Regions from separate parts of the Burkholderia aenigmatica genome, predicted to be linked through region 3. Evidence: predicted binding sites of a transcription regulator. Region 3 holds the regulator's gene; each other region holds the start of a gene.
What was found. Region 3 encodes FliA, which starts transcription of late flagellar genes. Its sites were predicted from a motif close to CTAAAGTTTNNNNNNNNNNNGCCGNTA; they were not measured.
Positions count from the first base shown of each region.

Region 1: motA (flagellar motor stator protein MotA) is a predicted target of FliA. The motif match lies at 5,809-5,835, and genes of this name have one in related genera.
Region 2: flgM (flagellar biosynthesis anti-sigma factor FlgM) is a predicted target of FliA. The motif match lies at 3,194-3,220, and genes of this name have one in related genera.

Region 1 is NZ_CP184469.1:2,661,142-2,671,116, reverse strand. Features, by position in the region: gene ACN8ZM_RS28985 (DeoR/GlpR family DNA-binding transcription regulator) at 1-392, shown strand, start outside; gene ACN8ZM_RS28980 (molybdopterin-dependent oxidoreductase) at 534-1,025, shown strand; gene ACN8ZM_RS28975 (winged helix-turn-helix domain-containing protein) at 1,145-1,468, shown strand; gene ACN8ZM_RS28970 (DUF2325 domain-containing protein) at 1,576-2,922, opposite strand; gene ACN8ZM_RS28965 (hypothetical protein) at 3,043-3,570, opposite strand; gene motB (flagellar motor protein MotB) at 3,809-4,756, opposite strand; gene motA (flagellar motor stator protein MotA) at 4,767-5,636, opposite strand; gene ACN8ZM_RS28950 (patatin-like phospholipase family protein) at 6,159-7,043, shown strand; gene ACN8ZM_RS28945 (aldehyde dehydrogenase family protein) at 7,175-8,656, opposite strand; gene speB (agmatinase) at 8,679-9,629, opposite strand; gene ACN8ZM_RS28935 (helix-turn-helix transcriptional regulator) at 9,797-9,975, opposite strand, start outside.
Region 2 is NZ_CP184468.1:3,462,873-3,472,847, reverse strand. Features, by position in the region: gene ACN8ZM_RS16260 (M24 family metallopeptidase) at 424-2,274, shown strand; gene ACN8ZM_RS16255 (flagella synthesis protein FlgN) at 2,324-2,764, opposite strand; gene flgM (flagellar biosynthesis anti-sigma factor FlgM) at 2,835-3,164, opposite strand; gene flgA (flagellar basal body P-ring formation chaperone FlgA) at 3,283-4,503, opposite strand; gene ACN8ZM_RS16240 (flagellar basal body rod protein FlgB) at 4,708-5,196, shown strand; gene flgC (flagellar basal body rod protein FlgC) at 5,237-5,662, shown strand; gene ACN8ZM_RS16230 (flagellar hook assembly protein FlgD) at 5,716-6,477, shown strand; gene flgE (flagellar hook protein FlgE) at 6,511-7,758, shown strand; gene flgF (flagellar basal-body rod protein FlgF) at 7,778-8,536, shown strand; gene flgG (flagellar basal-body rod protein FlgG) at 8,571-9,359, shown strand; gene flgH (flagellar basal body L-ring protein FlgH) at 9,380-9,975, shown strand, end outside.
Region 3 is NZ_CP184468.1:226,693-236,667, reverse strand. Features, by position in the region: gene ahcY (adenosylhomocysteinase) at 1-1,412, opposite strand, end outside; S-adenosyl-L-homocysteine riboswitch at 1,445-1,559, opposite strand; gene ACN8ZM_RS01055 (RNA polymerase sigma factor FliA) at 1,667-2,401, opposite strand; gene ACN8ZM_RS01050 (AAA family ATPase) at 2,424-3,242, opposite strand; gene flhF (flagellar biosynthesis protein FlhF) at 3,235-5,019, opposite strand; gene flhA (flagellar biosynthesis protein FlhA) at 5,016-7,115, opposite strand; gene flhB (flagellar biosynthesis protein FlhB) at 7,195-8,391, opposite strand; gene ACN8ZM_RS01030 (hypothetical protein) at 8,634-8,900, shown strand; gene ACN8ZM_RS01025 (VOC family protein) at 8,917-9,429, opposite strand; gene ACN8ZM_RS01020 (DUF3443 family protein) at 9,596-9,975, opposite strand, start outside.

The DNA.
Region 1 (9,975 bases), on a different replicon from region 3:
AGATGCGGTCGAGCGACCCGGCGCAGGCGAATAACGAAACGATCCTGCTCGGCGGGATGATCGGCAGCCGCGCGGCCGCGACCGTCGGCGACGGCACGGTCGCCGAAATCTTTCGCTACCGCGCCGATCTCGCGCTGCTGTCGCCGGTGGGCGTCGATGCCGTCCGAGGCGCGACCAACTACGACCGGATGGAAACCGAAGTGGCGCGCGCGATGGTCGGCAACGCGGCGGACGTCGCGATCCTGGCCGATTTCAGCAAGCTCGGCACGAACAGCCGGATCAGCTTCTGCGAGCCGGCGCGGATCGGTGCGCTGGTGACGGACTCGAAGGCGGAATCGGTCGACAGCTTCAAGAGCCTCAAGAAAGTCATCAAGAACATCGTGCTGGCGTAGTGCCGGGCAGCGTGGGGCACGATCGGCCGCCGTTATGTCGCCCATGCGGCGCGCATGCTGTCGGCCGGTTTTTTAGCGGCGTAATATATCCATCGATACAACGCAGGCACGCCTACCGGCGGGCCGTCATGGAGGCGGGCGATGGAGATGGCAGGGACGGCGGCGCCTTCGGCGCATCAAGCGGCAACGGGCTCGATCGCGCTGACGGGCGCATTCGAGCGGCCGATGACGGTGACGCTCGACGACCTGCGCCGGCACGCGAGCGCGACGGCCGAGCCGTTCGACCTGCGCTGCTTCACGACCAACCGCTTCATCCGCTCGGTCGCGCCGTATCGTGGCGCACGGCTGAAGGACCTGCTCGATGTGGCCGGGCTGCGCAACGACGCGCCGGGCGACTTCAAGCGCATGGTGTTCATCGCGCATGCGCATGACGGCTACGCGGTCACGTTTTCCTGGCATGAACTGTTCAACACGCCCGTCGGCGAACACGTGATCGTCGCGTTCGAATGCGGCGACGCGCCGCTGTCGATCGACGACGGCGCGCCGCTGCTGTTCTCGGGCGCCGACCTCCTGCCCGCACCGCGCCACGTGAAGCGACTGGCCGGCATCGTCGCGCGCGTGCTCGAGGTCTGAGCCGGCACGCAGGCGGCCGCGTGCGCTGCACCGGCCATCGTGTATGCTTGCCCGCATCGTTCAAAGGGCGGGACAACATGAAGACACCGGCACACCCCAAGCCTGAGGTGCGGTTCAGGATGCGTATCCAGCAAGCCGACACGATCGCGCTCGGCCCGGGCAAGGTCGCGCTGCTCGAAGCCGTGCGCGAGCACGGGTCGATTTCGGCGGCGGCGCGCAGCCTGAAGATGTCGTACCGGCGTGCGTGGTTGCTGATGGACGAGCTGAACCGCTCGCTGAAATCGCCGGCGACGGTATCCGAGCATGGCGGGCAGAGCGGCGGCGGCAGCGTGCTCACACCGGTCGGCGAGGAGATCATCCGCCTCTATCGCGAGATCGAGGCGCGTGCTTACGCGGCTTGCGCCGACGAAATTACCGCGCTCACGAAAATGGTGCGGCGCTGAAAGTGCGCGGCATGTGCGCTTGCCCGGAGGCCTGTTCAGGCTGACGGCGGGCTTTCACTGGCCCATGAAGGGCAGCGCGCAAGGACAGCGGCGACGCGAACCGGGCCCTAGCCGTGCCGCAGGCAGAAGCGCGGCGTGTCGCCCGTGGCGGCATCCGGAGCCATCACATCGCGCGCCTGCGCATCGAGCCGCCCGATCAGCTCGACGAAGCTGGCGACGCTCGCAGTCCGCAGCGGGTAGTACGCGATGTGGTGGCGTTCGCAGATGCGCTTGAGCAGGTTCATCGAATCGTGGTCGATACAGTCGACCGGGAACACGACCATCTGCGCGCCCGGTAGCGCCGCGGCCAGCAGGCCCTTGCGATCCTCGATGCCGCCGTCGTGCAGCGTCATGTCGCCGCCCGCCGTTTCGACGATCCGCTTGATCGCCCGGTTCGAGCCGGGGCGCCCGCCGACGTACACCAGACGCGTGCCCTGAAGGATCGACAGCGGATCGGCCGCGCGTTCGGCCGGGTCGTCCGCCGACGCCTGCACCGCCTGTTCGATCGCGCTCGCTTCGGCGCGCAGCGTCTTCACCATCGCCATCAGGTCGTCGAGCCGCGCGCGCATCGCGCGGGCGCTCGCCTGTTCCGCGGCGATCCGCTGCTCGGCCGCCTCGCGGCGGCTCGTGTGCAGCGCGAGCCGTTCGTCGCGTGCGGCCAGCGCTTCGCGCAGTTCGTGTACTTCGTCGCGCAGTACGCTTTCGGCCGCCAGCGGCTGCGCGTGCTGGCGTGCGGCGAGGGCATCCCGTTCCTGCAGTGCCGCGTCGCGCTGCGTGCTCATGTCGTGCAGGCGCACCTGCTGCCGTTCGAGCTTCGCGTGCAGCGCCGCATTCTCTTCCTCGAGCGCGACCAGCCGCCGGATATCGGCGCGATTGGCCGCGCCGACCAGGTGCGACAGCATGTGCAGGTCGCCGAACGCGGCCTGGCGCACGCCCATCGTCGTGCGCGGATGCGTCATCAGCGCCCAGTACGCGGGCGGAATGTCGCCGCTCTTCAGCGCTTCCTTCCAGCGCGCGAGGAGTTCGTCCGCGTCCTTCGCGCTGTCGAATGCGCGGATCGCGCCGGCGTAGCGTTCGTCGAGCGCCTTGTGCAAGGCCTTGGCGCCAGCGGTGCCGCCGATCGCGAGCTCGACGGCTGCGTGATGGATGTCGAGATCGGTCGCGTGCTGACGGTCGAGGTCGGTGAACTTCGGTACGAGCCTGCGCAGTTCGTGGGTGGTCAGGCAGGTGCCGATGATCGAGCAGTGCAGGTTCGCATCGAGCTCGGACAGGCGCGCGCGGCGCTTCAGCTCGGTCAGTTGCGCGCGTGACGGCGCACAGCATGCGTCGACCCGCGTGCCGGTTGCCGCGGGCAGGTTACCGCCGGGCGACGAGAGATCCGCCGTGCGGGCAAGGCGAAAGGGCGGAGCGTGCATGTTGACCTCTGTCCGGCGTGGTCGGGCCGGAGACGGATGCGCGAAAGATTCGCGAAATATACCACGGAATATAACGCACGAAATTCCGGGGAAATCACGGAGCAAGGCCGCGTCGCGCGGTCAGCAGAGCGCGCTTGAATGGTCGGTGAGCGATAGTGCGGACGGGGCCTCGGACGAAACGGGGAGCGATGCCTGCGCATGACGCGCCATCACGTACTCGACGCACAGCCCGACGAACAGCAGGTCGACACGCTCCAGCGCGGCGACCGCGTCGCGCATCGCGGCCGGGTCGTTGCTGAACGAATCGGAGAACACGTCGTCGCGCGTGCGTTCGAGGCGGCGCGCGTGGCCGATCGCCCGTTCGAGTTCGGACAGACGCGTGAAGCGGGCGGTGCGAGCATGGTCTTCGAGCGTCGACAACAGGTCACGAAAGCCCAGGGCGGACAGCGCGTCGTCAGCATGCGCGGCCGAGAACATCAGGATGAAGCGCACGACGCTGCCGCGCAGGCGCCGGAACGCGTCGACGACATCCGTGACCTGCTGCGCGCGCGCGTCGCTCGACAGCGGCCTGAGCGCGCGGATCTTGCGCGCGAGCGGCTGTTCCCGTGCGGTGCGCTGCGGGGCGCGATCCGTCGGCGTGCGGGGCATGGTGAGTCTCCGGAAATGCAGGTATCGATATATTCTACGGAATATATCGAGTGCGCAGAAAAAGACGGCACCGTCGATGAGACACGGTGCCGTCAACGGCCTGAACGGCCGACTGGTCAGTCGATGTTGCTCACGGCCGTTCCGAACGCGGCCGTGAAGCGGAGGTACGCGCCGTCGGGCACGAGGATATGCACGGTGGCCGCGCACATCCGGCCCGCGTGCGTGAACGCGCGTACGCCTAATGCTGCCGCGTGAGCGCCGCCGGCAGCACGGCGGCCCGGGCGCCGGCCGTTTCGTCCATCGTCGTCCGGCCGCCGTCCCGAAAGAACCCCTGCTCGGCGGTATTGTTCATCACGAGGATGCTGATCCGGCGATTGGTCGGCTCGTCCGCCACATTCTTGTCGAGTGGCAGGACATCCGCGAGCCCGCGCACCTGCAGCAGCTTGTCTTCCCGCAACCCGCCCGCGACCAGCGCGCGCCGCGCGGCGTTCGCACGATCGCTGGAGAGCTCCCAGTTCGAATAGCCCGTGGGGCCGTCGGGATACGGCGTCGAGTCGGTGTGCCCGGCAATCGACACGCGGTTTTCGACATCGTCGAGTGCCGTACCGATCTGGGTGAGAATCGCGGTGGCATAGCCTTCGGGTTGCGAACTGCCCGACGCGAACATCGGGCGCTTGAGCGAATCGACGATCTCGATGCGCAAGCCCTCGTTGGTGATCGCGATCCGGATCTGGTCCTGGTACGCGCGCAACGACGGGCTTTGTGCAATCGCCGCGGTCAGCTTCGCCTTCAGGCGTTCGAGCTTGTGCGTGTCGACGATGCCGGCGAGTGCCGCAGGCGCGCTGGCTGGCACCGGTTGCGTTTTCGAGTCGATCGCCGGTGCGGGATCCGACAGGTCGCGGCCGCCTCCTTGCACGACGCTCGGACGCGGTGCCTGCGCGTCCTGCCCGCCGGACAGGAGCGTCGACAGCGGCGTGTTGAAGTAATCCTCGATCCCCTGCTTGTCGTACTTCGAGACCGAGCCGAGCAGCCACATCAGCAGGAAGAACGCCATCATCGCCGTGACGAAATCGGCGTAGGCGATTTTCCATGCACCGCCATGGTGGGCGTCGTGGTCTTCGCCTTTCCTGCGGCGCACGACGACGAGCGGGGCCTGTTTCGACGGATTGGAGCGACTGTCGGCCATGGCGCCTCCGTTACGCTGCCTTGGGCGACTTCGTCGCGCGGACGGCCTCGTCGAGCTCCTTGAAGCTCGGGCGATCGGCCGTGAACAGCACCTTGCGGCCGAATTCCACTGCCACCGCCGGTGCGTAGCCGCTCATCGACGCGAGCAGCACGGCCTTCACGCACTGGAACGGCTTGGCCGCCGCGCGGCCTTTCGCATGGAGCAGATCCGCGAGCGGGCCGACGAAGCCATACGCGAGCAGGATGCCAAGGAAGGTGCCGACGAGCGCGCCGGCGATCATCTTGCCGAGCACGGCGGGCGGCGCGCCGACCGAGCCCATCGTATGCACGACGCCCATCACCGCGGCGACGATGCCGAACGCCGGCAGGCCGTCCGCCATCTTCTGGATCGCGTTGGCCGCGACCGACGCCTCCGCATGGTGCGTATGCAGCTCTTCATCCATCAGGTCCTGCATCTCCAGCACGTTCACGTTGCCGCCCGACATCATCCGCAAGTAATCGACGATGAAGTCGAGCAGGTGATGGTCGCCGAGCACATGCGAATACTTCTGGAACAGCGGGCTTTGCTCGGGCGCGTCGACGTCGGCCTCGAGCGCCATCATGCCGTCCTTGCGGGCCTTCTGCAGCAGCTCGTACAACAGGGCGATCAGTTCGACGTATTGCTGCTTCGTATAGCCGCCGCCCTTGAAACAGGTCGGCAGGCTCTTGATCGTCTTCTTCAGCGTCGTGACCGGATTGCTGACGACGAACGCACCCAGCGCCGCGCCGAAAATGCATAGCAGCTCGAACGGTTGCAACAAGGCCGGCACATGGCCGCCTACGCCGACAAAACTGCCGATCACCGACCCGATCACGACGATCCACCCGATGGCTACAAACATGATTCCCTCATCCGCGACTTGCGCTGCTGTATCCGTTGTTCAAAAGCGAGCGGGGCGCCTGGCTGTCCCGCTCCGTGCCCGCGATGGCCTCGGGTCGCTGCGTGTCGGATGCGAACCGGGCCATCGTCCCGATGCGCTGCAAAACGACGCCAATCGGCGGGTGTTGATGCAATAACGGCGATCGTCCGGACAACTGAACCCGTGATTCCACGTATCAAGGGCGTCGCATGCGTTGCATACGTTTGCGCGTGCCGATGTGTGCGGCTTTCTTGATCGAGGTCAAATAATGCGTTTCCGTCGCGAGAATTTCCGTATGAATGCGACCCGGAAAGAGGGTCGCCAATGACGTCACCCTCCCCAAAAGACGCTCACGCCGGGATGCCGGGATGCCGGGGCGCGCAGCGCGCATCGTCGTCCGCGGCTGGATCCGCGTGCCGGCAGGGTTTTCAGCAGGACATCCGGGGCGCCGCACGATCCATCATGGCGAAAGCACTGTCGCAGCCAACTGCAGGAGGGCGCACCGTGACGTCCGATCCCACTCCCTCGACCGCCTTCGTGTTCGCCGGCGGCGGCAGTCTCGGCGCGATCGAGGTCGGCATGCTGCGCGAGCTGGTCGCGAGCGGCGAACGGCCCGATTGCGTCGTCGGCGCGTCGGCGGGCGCGATCAATGCCGCCTATTTCGCCGGCCGGCCGGACGCGGACGGTGTCGCGATGCTCGCCGCGCTGTGGTGCAGGATCCGCCGCCAGGACGTCATGCCGTTCTCGTTGCGCAGCATCATCGCGATGCTGCTGCGCAACCGGCCGCATCTGGTCGACGCCGATGCGCTGCGTCTGCTGCTGGAAAAGAATCTGCCGTACCGGCGGATCGAGCAGGCCGCGCTGCCGCTCCACATCGTCGCGACCGACGTGCTGAATGGCCGCGAAGTCGTGCTGTCCGCCGGCTCGGTCGTGGATGCCGTGCAGGCCAGCACGGCAATTCCCGGCGTGTTTCCGTCGGTCAGCATCGGCGGCGTGGAACTCGTCGACGGCGGCGTCGCGAACAATACGCCGATCTCCGTTGCGATTGCGCTTGGCGTCAAGCGGATCGTCGTGCTGCCGGCCGGGTTCGCCTGCGCGTTGCGGGTCCCGCCGCGCAGCCCGATCGCGCATGCGACGCACGCGCTGACGCTCGTGATCGCGCGGCAACTGGTGCGCGATCTGGCGCTGTACGCGGCACACGCGCACATCCATGTCGTGCCGCCGCTCTGTCCGCTCGACGTCTCGTCATACGATTACTCGCAGTGCGCGCAGCTGATCGACAAGGCCGCGGAACGCACGCGCGCATGGATCGACGCGGGCGGGCTCGCGGAGTGTGCGATTCCCGGCGAGCTGCGCGAGCACGATCATGCCGCGGCGCGGTCGCATTGACGGTTGCGCACGCGCCGTGCAAACGCATGGCTGACGAACGCCGGCTGCCGGGTCTCTCCCCGGCAATCGGCAAAAAAAACGGCACCGTGCACGTGACACGGTGCCGCCAACGGCCTGAACGGCCGCCCTGGTCAGTCGATCGCGCGCATCGCGTGGCGCAATTCCTGGTAGCTACGCAGACCTGCAACGCCGAGTTCGCGGCCGATGCCGCTGAGCCCGAAGCCGCCCCAGCACACGTGCGGGTAGATGAGCTGCGGCGCGTTGATCCATACGAGCCCCGCGCGCACGCGCTGCTGGAATTGCTTGGCGATGGCCGCATCGCGCGTCACGACGGTTGCGACGAGCCCGTAGCGCGTGTCGTTCGCGAGCGCGATCGCTTCGTCGTCGGTACGGAACGATTTCACGCACGCGACGGGGCCGAACACTTCATCGGTCCACAGCGGGTTGTCGGCGGCCGGTTCGGCGATCACGACGGGCGCCATGAAGAAGCCGTCGCCGCCGGCATCCGTCACGCGGCCGCTGAAGGCGACGCGTGCGCCCGCATCGATGCCGTGCTGGAGCATCGCTTCGACGCGCGTACGCTGCGCGGCCGAGATCAGCGGCCCCATCGCGACCTGTTCCGCCGCGGGCGGCGCGACGACGAGCGCGCGCACGGCGGTCTCGAACGCGGCCATGAAGCTGCGGTACACGCTGTCGTGCACGAGGATGCGCGCGGTGGCCGAGCACATCTGGCCCGCGTTCGTGAAGGCGCCCGCGACGGCGAGCGACACCGCGACGTCGAGATCGGCGTCGTCGCGCACGATCAGCGACGACTTGCCGCCGAGTTCGAGCGTCACGCGCTTCATGTCGACGGCGGCGGCCTGCATGACCTTGCGGCCGGCCGCCGTGCTGCCGGTAAACGAGATCTTGTCGATCAGCGGATGCGCGGTCAGCGCCGCACCGACCTCGGCGCCGCCGTTCACGACGTTGACGACGCCGGCCGGCACGCCGGCTTCGGCGACGATCTCGAGCAGTGCGTGTTCGGTCGGCGACGTGAGTTCGGACGGCTTCAGCACGACCGCGCAGCCGGCCGCGAGCGCGGGCGCGAGCTTCCACGCGGTCGTGACCATCGGGAAGTTCCACGGCATGACGAGCGCCGCGACGCCGACGGAGTCGTAGAAACGCTCGGCCGTGACGGCATCGCTCGGCAGCGCGACCGGCTCGGCCGCGAACAGCGCCGGGTCTTCGCACAGCGTCGCGTAGTACGCGAACGTCGCGGCGACGTCGCCGACATCGGCGTCGGCCTCGAACGGCGGCTTGCCGCTCACCTGCATCTGCAGCGCGGCAAGGCGATCGCGCGACGCTTCGACGCGCTCGGCGATCGTCGCGAGCATCCGGCCGCGTTCGGCGGGCGGCGTATCGCGCCAGCCAGCGAACGCGTCGCGCGCGGCGCGCACCGCGGCGTCGACGTGCGCGGCCGTCGCGAATTCCTGCCAGCCGATCGCAGCCCCCGTCGACGCGTCGAAGATCGGCGCGCCGGGCGCGTCGGCCTGCGCGCGCACGGGCTGGCCGGCGATGTGCGCCGCGGGCAGCACGAACGTGGCGGTGGATCGGGAAAGCTCGGCGGTGGACATGAGGGTCATCCTGTCGGTCGGGTTAGCGGTAGGCGACGCCCGGCATCACGCAGAGCATCTCGAACGCGAGGTTCGCGCCCGTGAGCGCGGTGGTGCCGGTCGGATCGTACGGCGGCGCGACTTCGACGAGGTCCGCGCCGACGATGTTCAGGCCCTTCATCCCGCGCACGATCTCGAGGCCCTGTTGCACGGTGAGGCCGCCGATTTCCGGTGTGCCGGTGCCGGGCGCGAACGACGGATCGAGGCCGTCGATGTCGAAGCTCAGATAGACGGGCGTGTCGCCGACGCGTTCACGCACCTGCGCCATCAGCGGCGCGAGCGACTTGTTCCAGCATTCTTCCGCTTGCACGACGGTGAAGCCCTGCTGGCGGCACCAGTCGAAATCGTCCGCGTGGTAGCCGGTGCCGCGCAGGCCGATCTGTGTGACCTTGTCGCATTGCAGCAGCCCGTCTTCCACCGCGCGGCGGAACGGCGTGCCGTGCGCGATCTTCTCGCCGAACATCGTGTCGTTCACGTCCGCGTGCGCGTCGACGTGCACGACGGCGACCTTGCCGTACTTCTTGTGCAGCGCGCGCAGGATCGGCCACGCGATCGTGTGATCACCGCCGAGCGTGATCGGCCGGCAGCCGTTCGCGACGATCTCGTCGTACGCCTCTTCAATGCGGCGCACCGAGTCCTTCAGGTCGTACGGATTGGTCGCGACGTCGCCGATGTCGGCCACCTGCAGCGAATCGAACGGCGCCGCGCGCGTGGCCATGTTGTACGGGCGCAGCAGCACGGATTCGGTGCGGATCTGGCGCGGGCCGAAGCGCGAGCCCGAGCGGTTCGACGTGCCGAGATCGAGCGGCACGCCGACGAAGCACACGTCGAGGCCGTCGGTCGTTGCGGCTTGCGGCAGCCGCATCATCGTGGCGATGCCGCCAAAGCGCGGCATTTCGTTGCCGCCCATCGGTTGATTCAGTTCGCGGGGCATGGGCCGTCTCCTTTTTCTGAGGTAAAGCGATCGGCCGATGGTAGAGGAGAACGTCCGCGCGAAGATTTTGAAGTCGCAACGTTTACATCGACGGCTCTCGATGCAAGTGGCGCCGCCGCATCGACGCGGCGCAACCGAACGCGGCCGCGCGGGTGCGGCCGGGCGGTTCAGCGCGGGATGGCGGGCGGCGCGGTGCCGTCGTGCGAGCCGGTGGAAGGGAACGCGGTGGTGGCCGAACCCCACGCGGCGAGCTCGCGCTTCGTGCGCACGCCGAGCTTTGCGAACGCGCGCTTCACGTACGACTCGGCCGACGCGACGCGCACGCCGAGGATCTCGGCCGTTTCGG
Region 2 (9,975 bases), 410 kb from region 3:
TCTCTTTCGTGGCAACGAGTCGGGAGGCGGGCGGACGGGCGGTGCAGTCGCCGAACAGGGAATTCCGCGCATCGCACGAAGCACGGCCGTCGGGGCGGCGATGCCGGCGAATTGTACCGCGCGGTGTCGCCGGGTGAATTGACGTTGTGCCGGGATGCGCAGGCGCCACGCCGATTTTAGCCCTACGAAAATTTTAGCTTGACCTCAATTTCGGCGTGCTCTAGATTCTGCTGCGCGTATCAAACAAAGTTAAGTGGGACGAAATTTTTTCAAGGGCCTGCCGCCGGAACGGAACGGTGGCCCGGCGCCATGCGGGGTCGAGCGCCGACCGTGCAGCGACGCCGTGCCGTGTCAGGCCTGCCTCGGGCTTGCTCCCCGCCGCGTCACCGCCGGCCGCCGACAACAACGCATAACGGGCTTCCGATGATCGATCGACTGAAATACAGCTTCTCCGGCCTTCCCCCGTACGACGCATCCGTCGCCGATACTCAGGCAGGCCTGTCACGCCTGCTCGACGCCACGCGGCTCGACGCGGTGCTGGTCACGTCGCAGGACGAATACGTGACCGAGTACCTGCCGCGCAGCAACAACCCGCGCTACGCGCTGTCGGGTTTCGACGGCTCGGCGGGCTGCGGGATCTTCCTGAGCGCGGCGACCGCGCAGGCGCTCGATCTGCCCCCGTTCGTGCTGTTCGTCGACGGCCGTTATCACCTGCAGGCCGAGCAGCAGTGCGATCCGGCGCGCGTGCGCATCGAGAAGCTCGGGATGAACGTGACGATCTGGCAGGCGATGGCCGACTGGCTGGTCGCGCACGGGAGCCGGCTCGCGCGGGTCGGCTACGACGCGCTGCGGATCAGCGTCGCGCAGCGCGATCGCCTGTTCGAACAGACGCAGGCGGTGTCGCTCGACTGGACGAGCCTCGCCGAGCGCGAGATCGATCGCGCGATCGCACTGCCGGGCTGGGTCGTCGAGCGGCCGATCTTCGAGGTGCCGGAATCGATGACCGGCCTGAGCGTCGCGCAGAACCTCGACGCACTGAACCGCCAGCTCGCCGCGCATACCGGCGCACCGGACGGCAAGACCGCGTTCTTCACGTGCGCGTCGGACGATCTCGCGTATCTGCTGAACAGCCGTGGCTATCACATCCCGAATGCGTCGTCGCACCTCGGCTTCCTGTTCGCGGTCGGCGGGCAGGTGGCGTTGTTCCTGCCGGAAGGCTGCGACCGCTGCGAGGTCGCGCTCGAGTCGTATCCGGCGCTGCAGGTGATCCGGCGCGATGTCGCGGCGCTCGAGCGCTTTCTGGCTCAGTTCGCGGTCGAGCATGTGTGCTACGGCTTCGAATCGGTGAACTGCGCGCTCGTCGACGCGGTGAAGCGGGTGTGGCCGCAGGCGCGGCATGCCGACTTCAACCCGGTCGAAGCGATGCGGGCCGGCAAGACGCCGGCGGTGCTCGACCGGTTCCGCGACGCGTTCGCGCGCAGCTCCGCGGCGATCGCCGAGACGATGCGCTGGGCGAAGGCCGGCGAGCCGGGCGCACGCCATACCGAATACGACCTGGCGCGCGCGATCAACGACGCATACGGCGCGCGTTCGGCGGTGGCGCTGACGTTTCCGTCGATCGCGGCAAACGGCGCGAACAGCGCGTTCGCGCACTACACGGCGGCGAGCGCCGACGTCGAGCTGACGGAAGGCGAACTCGTGCTGCTCGACAGCGGCGCCTATTACGAAGCCGGCTTCGCGACGGACTGCACGCGCGTGGTGCTGCGCCGGACCCGCCCGGATACGGTCGCGCAGCCGTGGCAGCGCGAGATCTACACGGTCGCGCTGAAGGCGTGCATCAAGGGGCTCGTCACGCGCTTCCCGAGCACGGCAAAGGGCGGCGACGTCGATGCGCTCGTGCGGCAGGTGTGCCGCGACCACGGCCACGATTTCGGCCACGGCACCGGGCACGGCGTCGGGATTCACGTGCACGAGGGCGGCGTGCGGTTCGCGCCGGGGGCGAAGTACGGGCTCGTGCCGAATGCGGTGATTTCGGTCGAACCGGGCATCTACGTGCAGGGCAAGGGCGGCGTGCGGATCGAGAACATCGTGATCATCCGCCAGGACGACGCGCAGCCGGATACCGTGACGTTCGAGAACATCGTGACGGTCGGCTACGACTGGGACCTGATCGATCTCGACCTGCTGGACGACGGCGAGCGCGCGTACCTGCGCGACTACGAGCGGCTGTGCGTGGAGCGCGGCACGCAGGTCACCGCGTGTCCGCTGTTGTAACGAGGAAGCAGGCAGGGGCGCGGCCGCCGGGCGGTCGCGCGGCGCGATGTCAGCGCGTGAGTGCCGACACGCGCCCGTCGGGGCCGTAGACGCCGGCCGGCGCGGGGGCCGAGCGCAGCACCGCGAGCGCACGCTCGTTGTAGTCCATCCGGATCCGGATCAGCATCCCGTTGTTCGCATTGGCCTGGCGCGCGCGTTCGGCGGACTGCTGCAGCAACTGCCAGCGGCCGGCGAGGCGGGCATCGCGTTCGGCGGCCTGGTCCATCCCCTTCTTGCCGGACGGAAAGCCGAGCGCGGAAAGCTGCGTATCGCGCGTGCGTTCGAGCTGCGCGAGCCGGTCGATCAGCGCGCTTTTCTTTTCGACGATCCCGGGCAGCATCTCGAGCGGCTCGGCCGTCGTCAGTGCCTTTTCCTCGTAGACGAGCAGGGACGCGAACGCCTCGACCGTCGCGTGTTCGTCGTTGACCGTGGCCAGCAGCTCTTCTCTCATCGCGTCATGCTCGTCGCGCCGGCGCGGGTGAGCGCCGGCAAACCGGGGGACCGGCCTCGCGAGGCCGGCTTCAGCTGCCCGGGCGCTGCTGCTGCAGCAGCTCGCGGGCGGTATTCAATACGCCGTCGGCGATCTTGTTCGCGTCGATCTTCAGCGTGCCGTTGTTCAGCGCGTCCTTGATCGACTGGACCAGGCCCGTGTCGATATCGCCGTTGCCGGACGCGGATACCGAACGCAGCTGGCCGGACAGACCCGACAGGTTCACGGTCGTGTCGCCGCCGGTCGATCCTGCGTCGGCCGCCTGCGCGGACGAGGACGAGGCCGTGCCGGATGGCGCACGGGTCGCGCCGTTGCCGGTCGGCGCCACGGGGCTCGGGTTCGGAGTGGAATCGATCTTCACGATGGGTTTCCTGTTCGGTTTGACCCAGATAACGGCCGGGTCGGCCCGAACTTTAGCATCGCGAGCCCGAAATGCTCCGAATAAACAATTCTTTACATTCTTTCCGCTAGATCCGTCCCTACAGCGGAATTTCCACGGTGCCGGCGTCCTTGACGATCGCCGTGACGATCTGGCCCGCCGCCATCCGCACCCGTACCGACTGGCCCGGCGCCGCGTTCGCCAGCGCGCTGCCCTCGGCCGAAATCGTGAAACCGGGCCCGGCCGCGACGACCCGCACCGTCTGGCCGGCCGACACCGACGCCGCGCTCTTCAGCAGATCCTGCCGCAGCGGCAGCCCGGCCGAGATGCGCGCGAGCGCGGTCGCGCCGATCGCCTGCGCCGGATCGGTGATCACCGCGAGCGGCAGCACCGTCAGGTCGCCGTCGCGGGCGACCAGGTCGGCCGCGGAGAGCGGCTCGCCGGGCGCGATCTGGCGCGCGGCGACGTAATAGGTGGCCTGCACGGCGACTTTCGCCTGCAGGTAGACGGTCCACGGCCGCTCGCCCGCGCAGCGCACGCCGACCGTCGTGCGGCCCCACAGGCGCGCGCCGGTCGGCAGGAACGGCTCGAGCGTCGTGCACGCGGCGAGCCCGCGCGGAAACGCGGTCGTGACCGTCACGGTGGTCTTGCCGGGCAGGCCGGCGATCTGTTGCTGCAGGAACGCGAGGGCCGCGCGCCGGATCGACTCGGGATCCTGCTGGCCGGGCGGCGTCACGGGCTGGGCCGGGTTGGCTGAAACCGGGGTTGCGCGCGGCGCCGGCGCGGCCGACGCGGCGCGGGCCGCCGCCATGCGCGCGGCGATGGCCGGCTGCTGGGGCGGCCGTACGGGATTCGACGCGGGCTCGGCCGTGCCGGCGACGACCGTCGCGATCGCGTTCGGATCGGCCGCGCGCGGCGCGCCGTATCCGGCGTTCGCGCGGGCGGCTGCATAGACGGGGCGAGGCGCTGGGGCCGGCGCGGGAGCCGGCGGCGGGACGGTCGTCACGACCATCGTGCCGGCCGGTTGCGGCGCGTAGCCGGTGCCGGCCGCGGCGGCGCTTGTGCCGCTCGCCGTGCGACCCGCGTCCGGCGCCAGGCCCGAACCCGGCGCGATCGCCGCATTCCCGCCGAACTGCCCGCCGCTCGCCGCATTGGCATGCGCAAGCGCGGTTTCGGCCGTCTCGCCGCGCCCTGGAATCACGATCATCCCGTCGTCCGCGTGCGCGGCCGGGGCGGCGATCCACAGCGCCGCGGCGAGCGCAAACGCACGCCGGACGTGCGTGAGCCGCCCGTTCCTTCCGCGAAGTGCGCTGCCAGTCATCGCCGTATCCCCGATCCGTTGCTCCGCTTCGCATTCTAGGGAGCCGGGCCGTCGCGCAAACGATGAATAGAGGGGGCCTTTGCCGCGTTATTCGCCCGATTGCCGGTTGCGTCCGACGCCTACCATCGCTGTCATGGAAAAAAGCCTCTTGGGTCGCCATCCGGCGCGAGGGGCGTGCAGCGCTTCATACGGAGAGACGCACACATGCTGGACAAACTCGATGCGGAATTCGCGTTCGGCCGACAGGCGCTGGACGTGCGCGCCTATCGGCAGGAACTGCTGTCGTCGAACATCGCGAACTCCGACACGCCCGGCTACCAGGCCCGCGACGTCGATTTCGCGTCGACGCTCGCGCGCTCGCTGAAGCAGGCGGGCGGCGGCCTTGCGCCGAGCAACGCCGCGCAACTGCCGATGACGCAGCCGGCCGGCGTGACGAGCGGCATGTCGATGGTGTCGACGGCGGCGGGCCATATGGCCGGCACCGCGAAGCTGATCCCGACGGGCGGACCGTCGGACGACTACGGCCGCGCGCAGTACCGGATGCCGCTGCAGCCGTCGCTCGACGGCAACACGGTCGATCTCGACGTCGAGCGCGTGCAGTTCGCGAACAACGCGCTGCACTACCAGACCGGGATGACCGTGATGACCCAGCAGATCAAGGCGATGATCGCCGCGATCACGACGAACCAGTGACGGCGCGCACCGCCTCCGAATCCGAGCAAAAGGAGCTTCCATGCCCTCGTTGATGAACATCTTCGGCGTCGCCGGCTCGGCGCTGTCCGCGCAGTCGCAGCGCCTGAACGTCACCGCGTCGAACCTCGCGAACGCCGACAGCGCGACCGGCCCCGACGGCAAGCCGTACAAGGCCAAGCAGGTCGTGTTCGCGACCGACCCGATCGGCGGCGCGCGCACCGCGTCCGGCCAGGGCGTGGGCGGCGTGCGCGTGACGAAGGTGATGGACGACCCGTCGCCGATGAAGTCGACCTACGACCCGTCGAACCCGGCCGCCGACGCGAACGGCTACGTGCAGATGCCGAACGTCGATCCGGTGCAGGAGATGGTGAACATGATTTCGGCGTCGCGCTCGTACCAGGCCAACGTCGAGACGCTGAACACCGCGAAGACGCTGATGCTCAAGACGCTGACGATCGGCTCGTAAGCCGCGTCGACCGACCTTACAGATCCGACAGTTCCGACAGAAGGCCACCCAGGATGACTTCCTCCAGCACGACGATCGGCAGCAACGGCACGAACGTGTCGAACCTGCCGACCGACACGATGAACACCAACAACGTGTCGTCGACCAACGGCACGTCGGCGAGCGACCTGCAGGCGACGTTCCTGAAGCTGCTCGTCACGCAGCTGCAGAACCAGGATCCGACCAGCCCGGTCGACAGCTCGCAGATGACGTCGCAGCTCGCGCAGATCAACACGGTGAGCGGCATCGCGCAGCTGAACACGTCGCTCTCGTCGCTGTCGACGCAGCTCACGGCCGGCCAGCAGACGCAGGCCGCGCTGCTGATCGGCACCAACGTGCTCGCGCCGGGCAACGCGGTCGCGGTGAAGAGCGGCGCGGCATCGCCGTTCGGCGTGTCGCTGTCGAGCTCGGTGTCGAACCTGACGATCACCGTGAAGAACGCGGCGGGCACCGTGGTGAACACGATCAATGCGGGCGCGCAGTCGGCCGGCACCGTGCCGTTCAACTGGACCCCGACCGACTCGGCAGGCAATGCGCTGCCGGACGGCAAGTACACGGTCAGCGCGTCGTACACCGACGTCAACGGCACGCCGCAGCCGGCCACGACGCTCGCGGCATCGACGGTGCAGAGCGTGATCAAGCAGGCGGACGGCACGGCGGGGCTCGTGCTGTCGAACGGCACGACGGTGGGGCTGACCCAGGTCGCGTCGATCTTCCCGAACACCACGTCGTCCGCGTCGGCTTCGTCCTCGTCCGGCGGCACCACCTCCAACTGATACTGATCGAGCAATCTCGAAACGGAGACCGAAATGGGTTATCAACAGGGTCTGAGCGGCCTCTCGGGTGCATCGAACGCGCTCGACGTGATCGGCAACAACATCGCGAACGCGAATACGGTCGGCTTCAAGTCGAGCACCGCGCAGTTCTCCGACATGTACGCGAACTCGGTCGCGACGTCGGTCAACTCGCAGATCGGCATCGGCACGTCGCTGAACTCGGTGGAGCAGCAGTTCGGCCAGGGCACGATCAACACGACGAACTCGTCGCTCGACGTCGCGATCAACGGCAACGGCTTCTTCCAGATGTCGAACAACGGCGTGAAGACGTACTCGCGCGACGGCACGTTCCAGCGCGACAAGAACGGCTACATCATCAACGCGCAGGGCATGAACCTGATGGGTTACATGGCCGACAAGAACGGCGTGATCAACACCGCGCAGACCGTGCCGCTGCAGGCGCCGACGACCAACATCGCGCCGACCGCGACGACCAAGATCACCGCCCAGTTCAACCTGAACTCGCAGGACACGGTGCCGGCCAAGACGCCGTTCGACCCGACCGACAACACGACGTACAACTACTCGACGTCGATCCAGGTGTACGACTCGCTCGGCGGCTCGCAACCGGTCAACATGTACTTCGTGAAGTCGCCGACGGCGTCCGGCGTCTGGGAAGCGTACGCGGTCACCCAGGGCGGCGGCACGAACGATCTCGGCACGGTCACGTTCGACTCGTCGGGCGCGATCAAGAGCACGACGACGGGCACGCCGGCCACGCCGACCACGTCGCTCGGCCAGTTCCAGTTCACGGTGCCGAACACCGACGGCTCGGCGACGCCGCAAAACCTCACGCTCGACCTGACCGGCACGACGCAATACGGCGGCAAGGACGGCGTGAACAACCTCGCGCAGGACGGCTACGCGAGCGGCACGCTGACGACCTACACGATCGGCACCGACGGCAAGCTGACCGGCAACTACTCGAACGGCCAGACCGCCGTGCTCGGCCAGATCGCGCTCGCGAACTTCAACAACCCGAACGGGCTGGTGAACCTCGGCGGCAACCAGTATGCGGAAACCGCCGCATCGGGCGTGCCGCAGATCTCGGCGCCGGGCAGCACGAACCACGGCACGCTGCAGGGCAGCGCGCTCGAGAACTCGAACGTCGACCTCACGTCGCAGCTCGTCAACCTGATCACCGCGCAGCGCAACTACCAGGCGAACGCGCAGACGATCAAGACGCAGCAGACCGTCGACCAGACGCTCATCAACCTGTAAGCGCGGATAACGGGCAGCCATGGACCGACTGATCTACACGGCGATGACGGGTGCGTCGCAGTCGCTCGACCAGCAGGCGATCGTCGCGAACAACCTCGCGAACGCGTCGACGACGGGCTTTCGCGCGCAGCTCGCGACGTATCGCGCGGTGCCGATGAATTTCGGCGACGGCAGCACGGTCGACCCGACGACGACGCGCACCTACGTGCTCGCGTCGACGCCCGGCGCCGATTACGCGCCGGGTCCGATCACGCGCACCGGCAACCCGCTCGACGTCGCCGTGCAGGGCGCGGGCTGGCTGGCGGTGCAGGCGGCCGACGGCAGCGAGGCGTACACGCGGGCCGGCAACCTGCACGTCGACGAGAACGGCCAGCTCGTCAACGCGAGCAACCTGCCGGTGGTCGGCAACGGCGGCCCGATCTCGGTACCGCCGAACGCGGAAGTGACGATCGGCAAGGACGGCACGATTTCCGCGTTGATGCCGGGCGACCCGCCGACGGCGGTCGCGATCGTCGACCAGATGAAGCTCGTGAATCCCGATCCGGCCACGCTCACGCGCGGCAACGACGGGCTGTTCCGCACCGCCGACGGCAATCCGGCCGATGCCGACCCGAACGTGGTCGTCACGCCGAATTCGCTCGAAGGCAGCAACGTCAACCCGGTGACCGCGATGGTCGCGATGATCGACAACGCGCGCGCGTTCCAGCTTCAGTCGAAGCTGATCCAGACGGCCGACCAGAACGAGCAGTCGGCGAACCAGCTGCTCAATTTCAGCTGAGCGCCCGCGCCAGCCCACGCAGGAGAATCGACAAGTGAACCGTTCGCTCTACATCGCCGCCACCGGCATGAATGCGCAGCAGGCGCAGATGGACGTGATTTCGAACAACCTCGCGAACACCAGCACGAACGGCTTCAAGGCGTCGCGCGCGGTGTTCGAGGATCTGCTGTACCAGACCATCCGCCAGCCTGGCGCGAACTCGACGCAGCAGACGGAACTGCCGTCGGGCCTGCAGCTCGGCACCGGCGTGCAGCAGGTCGCGACCGAGCGCCTGTACACGCAGGGCGGCCTCACGCAGACCGGCAACTCGAAGGACGTCGCGATCAACGGCGCGGGCTTCTTCCAGGTGCTGATGCCGGACGGCACGAACGCGTACACGCGCGACGGCTCGTTCCAGACCAACGCGCAGGGCCAGCTCGTCACGTCGAGCGGCTACCAGATCCTGCCGGCGATCACGATCCCGCAGAACGCGAACTCGCTGACGATCGGCAAGGACGGCGTCGTGACGATCACGCAGGCGGGGTCGACCAATTCGGTGCAGATCGGCTCGCTGCAGATCGCGACCTTCATCAACCCGGCCGGCCTCGAGGCGCGTGGCGAGAACCTGTTCTCCGAGACCACCTCGTCGGGGGCGCCGAACGTGTCGCAGCCGGGCCTGAACGGCGCGGGCACGCTCAACCAGAACTATGTCGAAGCGTCGAACGTGAACGTCGTGCAGGAGCTCGTCAACATGATCCAGACGCAGCGTGCCTACGAGATCAACAGCAAGGCCGTGACGACGTCCGACCAGATGCTGCAGACCGTCACGCAGATGAAGAGCTAACCGGAACACCCGTCGTCGCCATGAAGCAGGTTCGCCTCCTCCCGTCAGCCACCGTCCGCGCCGCATGCGCGGTCGCGGTGGCGGCGCTCGCCGCCGGTTGCGCGCAGATTCCGCGCGATCCGATCATCCAGCAGCCGATGACGGCGCAGCCGCCGATGCCGATGTCGATGCAGGCGCCCGGCTCGATCTACAACCCCGGCTACGCGGGGCGGCCGCTCTTCGAGGATCAGCGGCCGCGCAATATCGGCGACATCCTGACGATCATGATCGCGGAGAACATCAACGCGACCAAGTCGTCGGGCGCGAACACGAACCGGCAGGGCAACACCGACTTCAACGTGCCGACGGCCGGCTTCCTCGGCGGGCTGTTCGCGAAGGCGAACCTGTCGGCGACCGGCAACAACAAGTTCGCGGCGACCGGCGGCGCCAGCGCGGCGAACACGTTCAACGGCACGATCACGGTGACCGTCACCGGCGTGCTGCCGAACGGCAACCTCGTGGTCAGCGGCGAGAAGCAGATGCTGATCAACCAGGGCAACGAATTCGTGCGCTTCTCGGGGGTCGTGAACCCGAACACGATCTCGGGTGCGAACTCCGTCTACTCGACGCAGGTCGC
Region 3 (9,975 bases):
CGGTAGTGGTTCGGCTTGAACGGGCCTTCCTTCGCGACGCCGATGTACGAAGCCTGTTCGTCCGACAGCACGGACAGGTTCGCGCCGATGCGCGCGAGGTGCAGGCGCGCGACCTTTTCATCGAGGTGCTTCGGCAGCACGTACACCTTGTTCTCGTACTCGGCGCCGCGCACGAACAGCTCGATCTGCGCGAGCGTCTGGTTCGCGAACGAGTTCGACATCACGAACGACGGGTGACCGGTCGCGCAGCCGAGGTTCACGAGGCGGCCTTCCGCCAGCAGGATCACGCGCTTGCCGTCCGGGAAGATGATGTGGTCGACCTGCGGCTTGATGTTTTCCCACTGGTACTGGCGGGTCGACGCGACGTCGATTTCCGAGTCGAAGTGACCGATGTTGCAGACGATCGCGTTGTGGCGCATCGCCTTCATGTGATCGTGGCCGATCACGTGGAAGTTGCCGGTCGCCGTCACGAAGATGTCGGCCTTGTCGGCCGCGTATTCCATCGTCACGACGCGGTAGCCTTCCATCGCCGCCTGCAGCGCGCAGATCGGGTCGATTTCGGTGACCCACACGGTAGCGCCGAGGCCGCGCAGCGATTGCGCGCAGCCCTTGCCCACGTCGCCGTAGCCCGCGACGACCGCGACCTTGCCCGCGATCATCACGTCGGTCGCGCGCTTGATACCGTCGACCAGCGATTCACGGCAGCCGTACAGGTTGTCGAACTTCGACTTCGTGACCGAATCGTTCACGTTGAACGCCGGGAACGGCAGGCGGCCGTCCTTTTCCATCTGGTACAGGCGGTGCACGCCGGTCGTGGTTTCTTCGGTCACGCCCTTGATGTGCGCGAGGCGCGTCGAGTACCAGGTCGGGTCCGCGTCGAGGTGCGTCGCGATCGACTTGTACAGCGCGACTTCTTCCTCGTTGGTCGGCTTCGCGATCACCGAACGGTCCTTCTCGGCCTTCGCGCCGAGGATCAGCAGCAGCGTTGCATCGCCGCCGTCGTCCAGGATCATGTTCGCGAATTCGCCGTTCGGCCATTCGAAGATGCGGTGCGAGAACTCCCAGTATTCGTCGAGCGACTCGCCCTTGAACGCGAACACCGGCGTGCCGGATTCGACGATCGCGGCCGCTGCGTGGTCCTGCGTCGAGAAGATGTTGCACGAGGCCCAGCGGACGTCCGCGCCGAGCGCCTTCAGCGTCTCGATCAGCACGCCCGTCTGGATCGTCATGTGCAGCGAACCGGCAATGCGCGCGCCCTTCAGCGGCTGCTGCGCCTTGTATTCGTCGCGGATCTGCACGAGGCCCGGCATTTCGGTCTCGGCAATGTTCAGTTCCTTGCGGCCCCAGCCGGCCAGCGCCATGTCGGCGACGACGTAATCGTTGGAAGCTTTGGAATCGATAATGGCGTTCATCACGCCCTCCTTTCTAAAAAGTTTCTAGATTGGTGACGTGAGCGCCGTTCAGGAAGCGGAGCCGGCGCGCATGCGCCGCACGGCTGCTTGGTGAAGCCTTCCGAGCCTGGCGAGCCGGAATGGCCCGTCGCAACGCTCCTCGGAAAACGGAGGGGATTGTAGCAAATCGGCGCGCGGAATGCGCAAGCGCCGCACACACGGCACTCACCCGGCCCAAGCGCGCGGCGTCGGCGCGCGCGGCCGTCAGGAAAGGGTCAGGACTCCGCGCCGACCCACGCCTGTTCGCGCAGCCGCGCGCGCAGGCGCGCGACGGCCTGGCTGTGCAGCTGGCACACGCGCGATTCGCTCACTTCGAGCACCGCGCCGATCTCGCGCAGATTCAGACCCCGTTCGTAGTACAGCGACATCAGCAGCTTCTCGCGCTCCGGCAGCCGCTCGATCGCCTCGACGAGCGCTTCGCGCAGGTGTTCGTCGAGCAGCGCCGACAGCGGATCGGCGTGATCGACGCGGTAGCGGTCGAGGAACGGCTCGTCGTCGGCCGCGCGGTCGAAATCCTCGTAATAGATCAGCTGGCTGCCGTGCAGGTCCTGCAGCATCCCCTGGTATTCGTCGAGCGGCATGTTCAGGTGCTGCGCGATCTCGGTCTCGCTCGCCGAGCGGCCGAGATGCTGCTCGACCTGGTGCACCGCGTGCTCGACCTCGCGCGACGTCTTGCGCAGGCTGCGCGGCAGCCAGTCGTTGCTGCGCAGCTCGTCGAGCATCGCGCCGCGGATGCGCTGGGTCGCGTAGGTCTCGAACTGCGCGCCCTGGTCTTCCTTGTAGCGGCCGGCCGCGTCCATCAGGCCGATCATGCCGGCCTGGATCAGGTCGTCGAGGTCGACGCTCGCCGGCATCTTCGCGACGAGCTGCAGCCCGAGGCGTCGCACGAGCGGCGCATATTGCGCGAGCACGTCGGCCTGGGACATCTTTCCTTGAGCGTTGTACATCATGGCTCTCTCCTTCCGGTGGCGCTCACGCGGCGTGTGCCGCGCCCGCCTCATACGACGGCTTGCCGCCCGCGTGCACGGCGCGGCCCGCACCCGAACGCGGGCGCATCGGCCAGTACAGCAGGTCGGCGGCAATCTGCCGGTAGTCGCGCGCGGCAGCCGACGACGGGAACGCATCGACCACGGCCCGCGTCAGTTCGCGCGCATGCTCGACGAGCGGATCGGCGCTCACGCAGCCCGCGTCGGCGATCGACACGGTCAGGTAGCGGCTCGCGACGCCCGCGAGGTTGTCGAACGCGACCTTCGCGTCCGCATGGCTGCCGACGTGATTGGTCAGCACGCGGAACTGCGCGAACGCATGCGCGAAATGCAGCCGCTTCATGCACGCGTACGCCTCGGTGATCGCCTGCGCGGCGACCCGCGTGACGACCAGCACGTCGTGCGCTTCGCGCGCCAGCGCCGAGAACGCGCCGTCAGCGCCGAGCTGCGCGTCGACGAGGACGATGTCGGCCGGGCCGTCGATGAAATCGCTGAGCTGCGCGTCGGTATAGCCGGTGCGCGCGAGCCGCGCGGCGGCGCACAGGCCGAAGCCGGCCGCCACCCGCGTGCGCTCGCCGTCGCGCAGCCACGCGCCCGCCAGCGTCGCGCTGGCCGATTGCACGTCGGCGCGCTCGTCGACGACGAGCACGTCCTTGCCGAGCGACGCGAGCGCCGCCGCCAGGTTCACGACGGTGGACGTGCAGCCGACCCCCGCCGGCCCGCCCGTCACCGCGACGATGCGCGACGCGCGCCCGGCCAGCAGGCGCCGCAGCCCTTCGGCCTGATCGATGATTCGTTTATCCAAATCGCACCTCGTGCAGCTCGGCGGTGGAACGTGCGGTCAATGCGGAAAGCAGCGTCGGCATGTCCTCGTCTTGCGGCACGAAGGGCGAGCCGTCGCGCGGTACGCAGAACGCGCTCTTCAGCAGGAAGCGGGTCGATGCGACGTACAGGTTCTCCGGCACCTTCTGGCCGGTCGACACGTAGTGGACCGGCAGCTTGTAGCGGATCACGGTGTCGAGCACGCCGCCGAGGTGGGTCGCCTCGTCGAGCTTCGTCAGGATGCAGCCGGCCAGGTCCGGATGCTCGCCCGCGCTGCGGTACGCCTGCACGACTTCGTTGAGCGTGTCGCCATGGCTCGTCGCGTTGAGCAGCAGCAGGCGCTGCACCGGGGCGTTCGCGCCGTGCAGCATCGCGATCTGGTCGGAAACCGCGCGGTCGCGCTGGCTCATGCCGATCGTGTCGATCAGCACGATGTGCTTGTTGCGCAGCTCGGACAGCGCGAGCGCGAGGTCGCCGGCATCCTTCACCGCGTGCACCGGCACGCCGAGGATCTTGCCGAAGATGCGCAGCTGCTCGTGGCCGCCGATCCGGTAGCTGTCGGTGGTCAGCAGCGCGACCTTGCTCGCGCCGAAGCGCATCACGCAGCGCGCGGCCAGCTTCGCGGTGGTGGTGGTCTTGCCGACGCCCGTCGGCCCCATCAGCGCAAACACGCCGCCGCGCTCCATCAGCGCGTCCTCGCTGTCGAGCACCGGCAGGTTCGCCGCGAGCACCGACTGCGCCCATTCGGCGGCCTGTTCGAAGGTCTGCGCGTCGTCGCCGGCCGGCAGGTTGTCGACCAGCATCCGCACGAGCTGCGCGGAGAAACCAGCCGCGAACAGGTGCTTCGTCAGCGCGCCATGCACGGCGCTGCGACGCTGGCGGTCGTGCCACATCAGGCTGTCGAACTGCTCTTCCATCATCCCGCGCAGTTCGCCGAGCTCCTGCATCACCGTATCGTTGACGATCCGCTCGATGCGCGACTTCACCGCATCGGCCACCACGGCGGCCGCGTCGGCGGACAGGCGCGTGCGCTCGGCCGCCTTCGCGGCATGCGCCGCGCTCGTGTTCGTATCGGGCGCGCGGGGGGCGGGGGCCGGCATCCGGCGTTCGGCGTCGCGCACGATGTCGCGTGCCCATTCAGGCGGCGTCGCGCTCGCGGCGGCCTGCGGGGCAGGCGCGCTCGCTTGCGGCGCGGCGGGCGTCGCCTGCGCACGCGCCATCAGCGCGTCGCGCTGCTGCGTCAGGCGCTTCGCGTGCTCGACCAGCCACGGCGCGGGTTCGGAAGCCGCGGCCGGCGCGCTGGAAACGGGGGCGGCGGAAGACGGTGTGGCCGCCGCCGGCGTACCGGCCTGCGGGTCGCCACCCGACACGTCCACATCGATCGCCGAAGCTTGTGCGGCTGCCGCCTCGTCCGCATCGGCGCTGGCGCCGAACACCGACGAGAACACGTCCGGCAGCCCGCCTTCGCCCGCTGCATACGGATTGACGGCCGGGCGGGCCAGCGCCGCGCCCGGGCGCGACACGATGCCCGGCACCGCGGCGGCCGGCACGGATTCCAGCGCGCGCGAGGTGGCAAGGCGCGGCCGCGCCGCGGCCGGCGGCGTCACCGCGGCCAGGTCCGAATCGGCGAGTGCCACGATTTCGACGCTGCCGTCATCGAGCGTGCGGTTCGACAGCACGACCGCGTCGGCGCCGAGTGCCTCGCGCACGAGACGAAGGGCGTCGCGGCTCGTTGCGCCGGTGAATTTGCGAATGTTCAAGCGGAACCCCCGATGACGTTAACGACTTTGATCGTGCGTGTGTCCGGCACTTCGGCATACGACAGCACTTTCAATTGCGGCAGGCTGCGGCGCAGGAAGCGCGCGAGCATCGCGCGCAGCGCGTGCTGCACGAGCAGCACGGGCGGCAGCCCGAGATTCTGTTGACGCAGCATCGCCTGTTGCGTGCCGGTCAGAAGGTTGTGCGCGAGGCCGGGCTCGAGGCCCGGGTTCGCGCCGGTGGCGAGCGCCTGCGACAGCACGCGCTCGAGATTCGAATCGAGGCCCATCACCTGCATCTCGCCCGCGCCCGGATACCACTGCTGCGTGATCGCGCGGCCGAGCGCGAGCCGCACCGCGGCCGTGATCTCGAACGCGTCGCCGCGGCCTGCGTGTTCGGACACGGCCTCGAGGATCGTGCGCATGTCGCGGATCGGCACGCCTTCCTCGAGCAGGTTCTGCAGCACTTTCTGCAGCGTCGTCAGCGAGATCGTCTTCGGCACGAGGTCCTCGACGAGCGACGGCGCGTCCTTGCCGGTGCGCTCGACGAGCGCCTGCACTTCCTGGCGGCCGAGCAGCTCGGCCGCGTGCTGGACGACCAGATGGTTCAGGTGCGTCGCGACGACCGTGCTCGCGTCGACCACCGTGTAGCCGTACACCTGCGCCTGTTCGCGCATCGCGACGTCGATCCACACGGCCGGCAGCCCGAACGCGGGATCCTGCGTGACGGCGCCCGGCAGCGCGGCCGTCACCTGGCCGGGGTTGATCGCGAGCCACTGGCCCGGGAACACTTCGCCGACGCCGATCTCGACGCCTTTCAGCGCGATCCGGTACGCGTTCGGCCGCAGTTCGAGGTTGTCGCGAATATGGATCACCGGCGGCAGGAAGCCGATTTCCTGCGCGAATTTCTTGCGGATGCTCTTGATGCGCTTGAGCAGCTCGCCGTCGCTGTTCTTGTCGACGAGCGGAATCAGCCGGTAGCCGACTTCCAGCCCGAGCGGATCGATCAGCTGCACGTCGTCCCAGGTCGCCTCGTGGCTGTCCGACGGCAGCACGGCGGGCGGCGCGATGTCGGTCACGTCGCCGGCCGCCTTGCGGGCCGCCGCGCGCTTGGTCTGCGTGCGGGCCAGCCAGATTGCGCCGCCGCCGAGCGCGAGGAACGCGAAGTGCGGCATGCCGGGGATCAGCCCCATCAGCACGATGATCGCGCCCGTGATGGTCAGCACGCGCGGGTTCGTGAACAGCTGGCCGGTGATCTGCGTGCCGATGTCCTCGTCGGTCGCGACGCGCGACACGATCACGCCGGCCGCGGTCGAGATCACGAGCGACGGGATCTGCGCGACGAGGCCGTCGCCGATCGTCAGCAGCGTGTAGTTCGTGCCGGCCGCGGCGAACGTCATGTCGTGCTGGACCATCCCGACGATCAGCCCGCCGATCACGTTGATCGCCATGATGATCAGGCCGGCGATCGCGTCGCCGCGCACGAACTTCGACGCGCCGTCCATCGACCCGTAGAACTCGGCTTCCTGCGACACGGCCTGGCGGCGCTTGCGTGCCTGCTCTTCGTTGATGAGGCCCGCGTTCAGGTCGGCGTCGATCGCCATCTGCTTGCCGGGCATCGCGTCGAGCGTGAAGCGCGCGGACACTTCGGCGATCCGTCCCGCGCCCTTCGTGATCACCATGAAGTTGATGATCATCAGGATCACGAACACGACGATACCGACCGCGAAGTTGCCGCCCACGAGGAAGTGGCCGAACGCCTCGATCACCTGGCCGGCCGCGTCGGGCCCCGTGTGGCCTTCGAGCAGCACGACGCGGGTCGACGCGACGTTCAGCGACAGGCGCAGCAGCGTCGAGAACAGCAGCACGCTCGGGAACGCCGCGAAGTCGAGCGGCTTCATCGTGTACATGCTGACGAGCAGCACCATCACGGACAGCGCGATGTTGAACGTGAACAGCAGATCCAGCAGCATCGGCGGCAGCGGCAGGATCATCATCCCCAAGATCATGCAGATGAGGATCGGGCCCGCGAGCGCGCGCAGGTTGGTCCCCGCGAGCAGGTTCGGGCGCTTCGCGAACAGGCCGGTCGGGGTGCTCATGCTGCCTCCCGCCGGGCCGCCCCAAGGGAGGCAGCCGCCCCCTCGGGGGGCAGCGAACGAATGTGAGCGTGGGGGCTGATCATGCAGTACCTGCCTTACCGAGGCTGTCTTCCTGCTCGTCGCGCTCGTCGTCGGCGGACACCGACGTACCCTTGTCGAGGTCGGCCGGCACGTCCAGATCGACCGGCACCGCCGGGAACGCACCGCCTTCCGAACGGAAGCGCTTGAGCTGGTAGACCCACGCGAGCACTTCGGCAACGGCCGAGTACAGCGAGCCGGGAATCTCGCGCTCGAGTTCGACGTTGTGATACAGCGCACGCGCGAGCGGCGGCGCTTCGAGCAGCGGCACGTTGTGTTCGGCCGCGAGTTCGCGGATGCGCGCGGCGACGAGGTTCACGCCCTTCGCGACGACCTTCGGCGCGCGCATCTCGCCGTCCGTGTATTGCAGCGCGACGGCGAAGTGCGTCGGGTTCGTGACGACCACGTCGGCCTTCGGCACGGCCGCCATCATCCGGCGGCGCGCGATCGCGCGCTGCTGCTGGCGGATCCGCCCCTTCACGTGCGGATCGCCTTCGTTCTCGCGATGCTCGCGCTTCACTTCTTCCTTCGTCATGCGCAACTTCTTGTTGTACTGCCAGAGTTGGTAAGGCACATCGAGCGCGGCGACCACCAGCATCCCGGCGACCGTCGTGCCGCAGCACACGGCGACCAGGTGCAGCGCATCGGGCAGCGCCACGCCCAGCGGCTGGGTCGCGAGGGCGAGCAGCTCGTCCTTGCTGCGCCAGATCGCGATGCCGCCGATCCCGCCGACGACCAGCGTCTTCGCGAGCGACATCCCGAGCTGGATCGGCCCCTGAATCGAGAAGATCCGGCCGAGGCCCGAAATCGGGTTCAGCCGGTCGAATTTCAGCTCGAACGTCTTTTGCGAAATCAGCCAGCCGCCGAGCGCCATCGGCGCGAGCAGCGCGGCAAGGCCGGTGAGCGCGAGGAGCGGCAGCAGCGCGGCGAAGCCTTCGAGGCTCGCGCTGCCGGCCGCCGACAGCATCCGGTTCGTGTCGAACGCGGTCGCACGATCGAACGTGAACGCGCCGCGCAGCATCGCCTGCAGATGCCCGCCCGACGGGCCCGCGAGCAGCCACGCGCCGTAGAACCCGGCCGCGAGCAGCGCGAACGAAGCCAGCTCGCGCGAACGCGCGACCTGCCCCTCCTCGCGCGCCTTCTCGCGGCGCCTGGGAGTGGCGGCTTCGGTCTTGTCGAGATCGCTCTCGTCTGCCACGTGGCCTCCAGTCGGGTACGGCGGAATGCCGCTTTCCAGTGACACCGATTATTCATGGAGGCGTCAAACGCCGATCGGTCGAGCAAAGCCGGGAAAGGGGGGTATTTCGAAGAATCGGTCGAGCCGGTGCGAACGGGGCTCGACAGGGGGACGGAACGGTGTGTGGCGCGGCGGAAAAACGTGCCGGCCGGTGCGCAAGCGCCTGACGCGCCGCACCCCGGCACGATCGCCCTGCACCATGCGTGGAACGGGTCGACGCAACCCTGCGCGCGCAGGATTTCCCCGCCAGCTTCGTGTTCCGCTGCGCCGACGCGCGCGGCGAACCGGCGGAACGCACCCGCGCGGCCTGGTGCGTGCCGGTCGTCGAGATCGAATCGGTGTCGGTCGATGGCGCCGGGCACCCGGCCGCGCCGGCCGATGCCGTCCGGATCGACAGCACCGCGTACGGGCCCGGCCACCGCTTCCTCGACCATACGCGCGCGATGCGCAACGGCCGGCCACCGGTCTAGCGCCCGTTCGCGCCGGTCACGGGCCCGCGCCCTGGCCCGCCGCGGCTCGCTGCAGCGCGCCGAGATCGAGCTTCTTCATCGTCATCACCTGCGCCATCACGCGCTCCGCGCGCGCCGGATCGCCCATCATCAGTTCGGCCATCTGCACCGGCACGACCTGCCACGACACGCCGAACCGGTCGCGCAGCCAGCCGCACTGCTGCGCGCGCTCGTCGCCGCCTTCGGACAGGCGCGCCCAGTAGCGGTCGATTTCGGCCTGGTCCCGGCAGTTGACGACGAACGACACGGCCGGCGTGATCTGGAACACCGGGCCGCCATTCAGCGCGACGAACGCCAGCCCGTCGAGTTCGAACACGACGGTCATCACCGCGCCCTCCGCGCTGCCGGATACGTGTGCGCCGGCCTTGCCGTAGCGCGCGACGTGCACGATGCGCGCGTTGTCGAACACCGACACGTAGAAACCGGCGGCCGCCTCGGCGTCGCGGTCGAACCACAGGAACGACGTGATGCGTTGTATGCGCGGGTTCATGGCGCTGCCTCCTCGATATCGTGCCGGACGAGTGCCGGTATTACATCGTAGGCGCTGGACCCGCGCGCGATGGCGATCCGGTCCGACCCGTCGTGCCGCGCACGGCCGCTGGATAAAAAAAGGGGGCGATCGCTCGCCCCCTTCTTCGGTGTCCGGCCGTGCCGCGTCAGAACGCGACGAAAGGCTGCGCACCGCCGCTCGCCGTCTTGTCCATCCCGAAGTAGATCGTCCGGTTGTAGAAGTACGGCATGCCGATGTCGAGCCAGCTGGACGAACCGAACGGGCCCGCGATGTCGTTGAACGCGAACGTCGACGAGTTCGAGAACAGCGCATCCGCGTTCGCGACGGACATCGCCACGGTGGCGCCCACGCCGTTCTGGCCGCTCAGCGTCGCCGAGTAGCTGGCCGGCGGCGATGCCGGGCAGTAGAACTGCGTATTCTTCGAGCAGGCCGTCTGCCCCGCATCGTTGAAGAAATACGCGTTCGAACCCGTGTCGAAGAACGCGGTCACGTTGCGCCCGAGGAACGTCGCGCTGACGTCGCCCG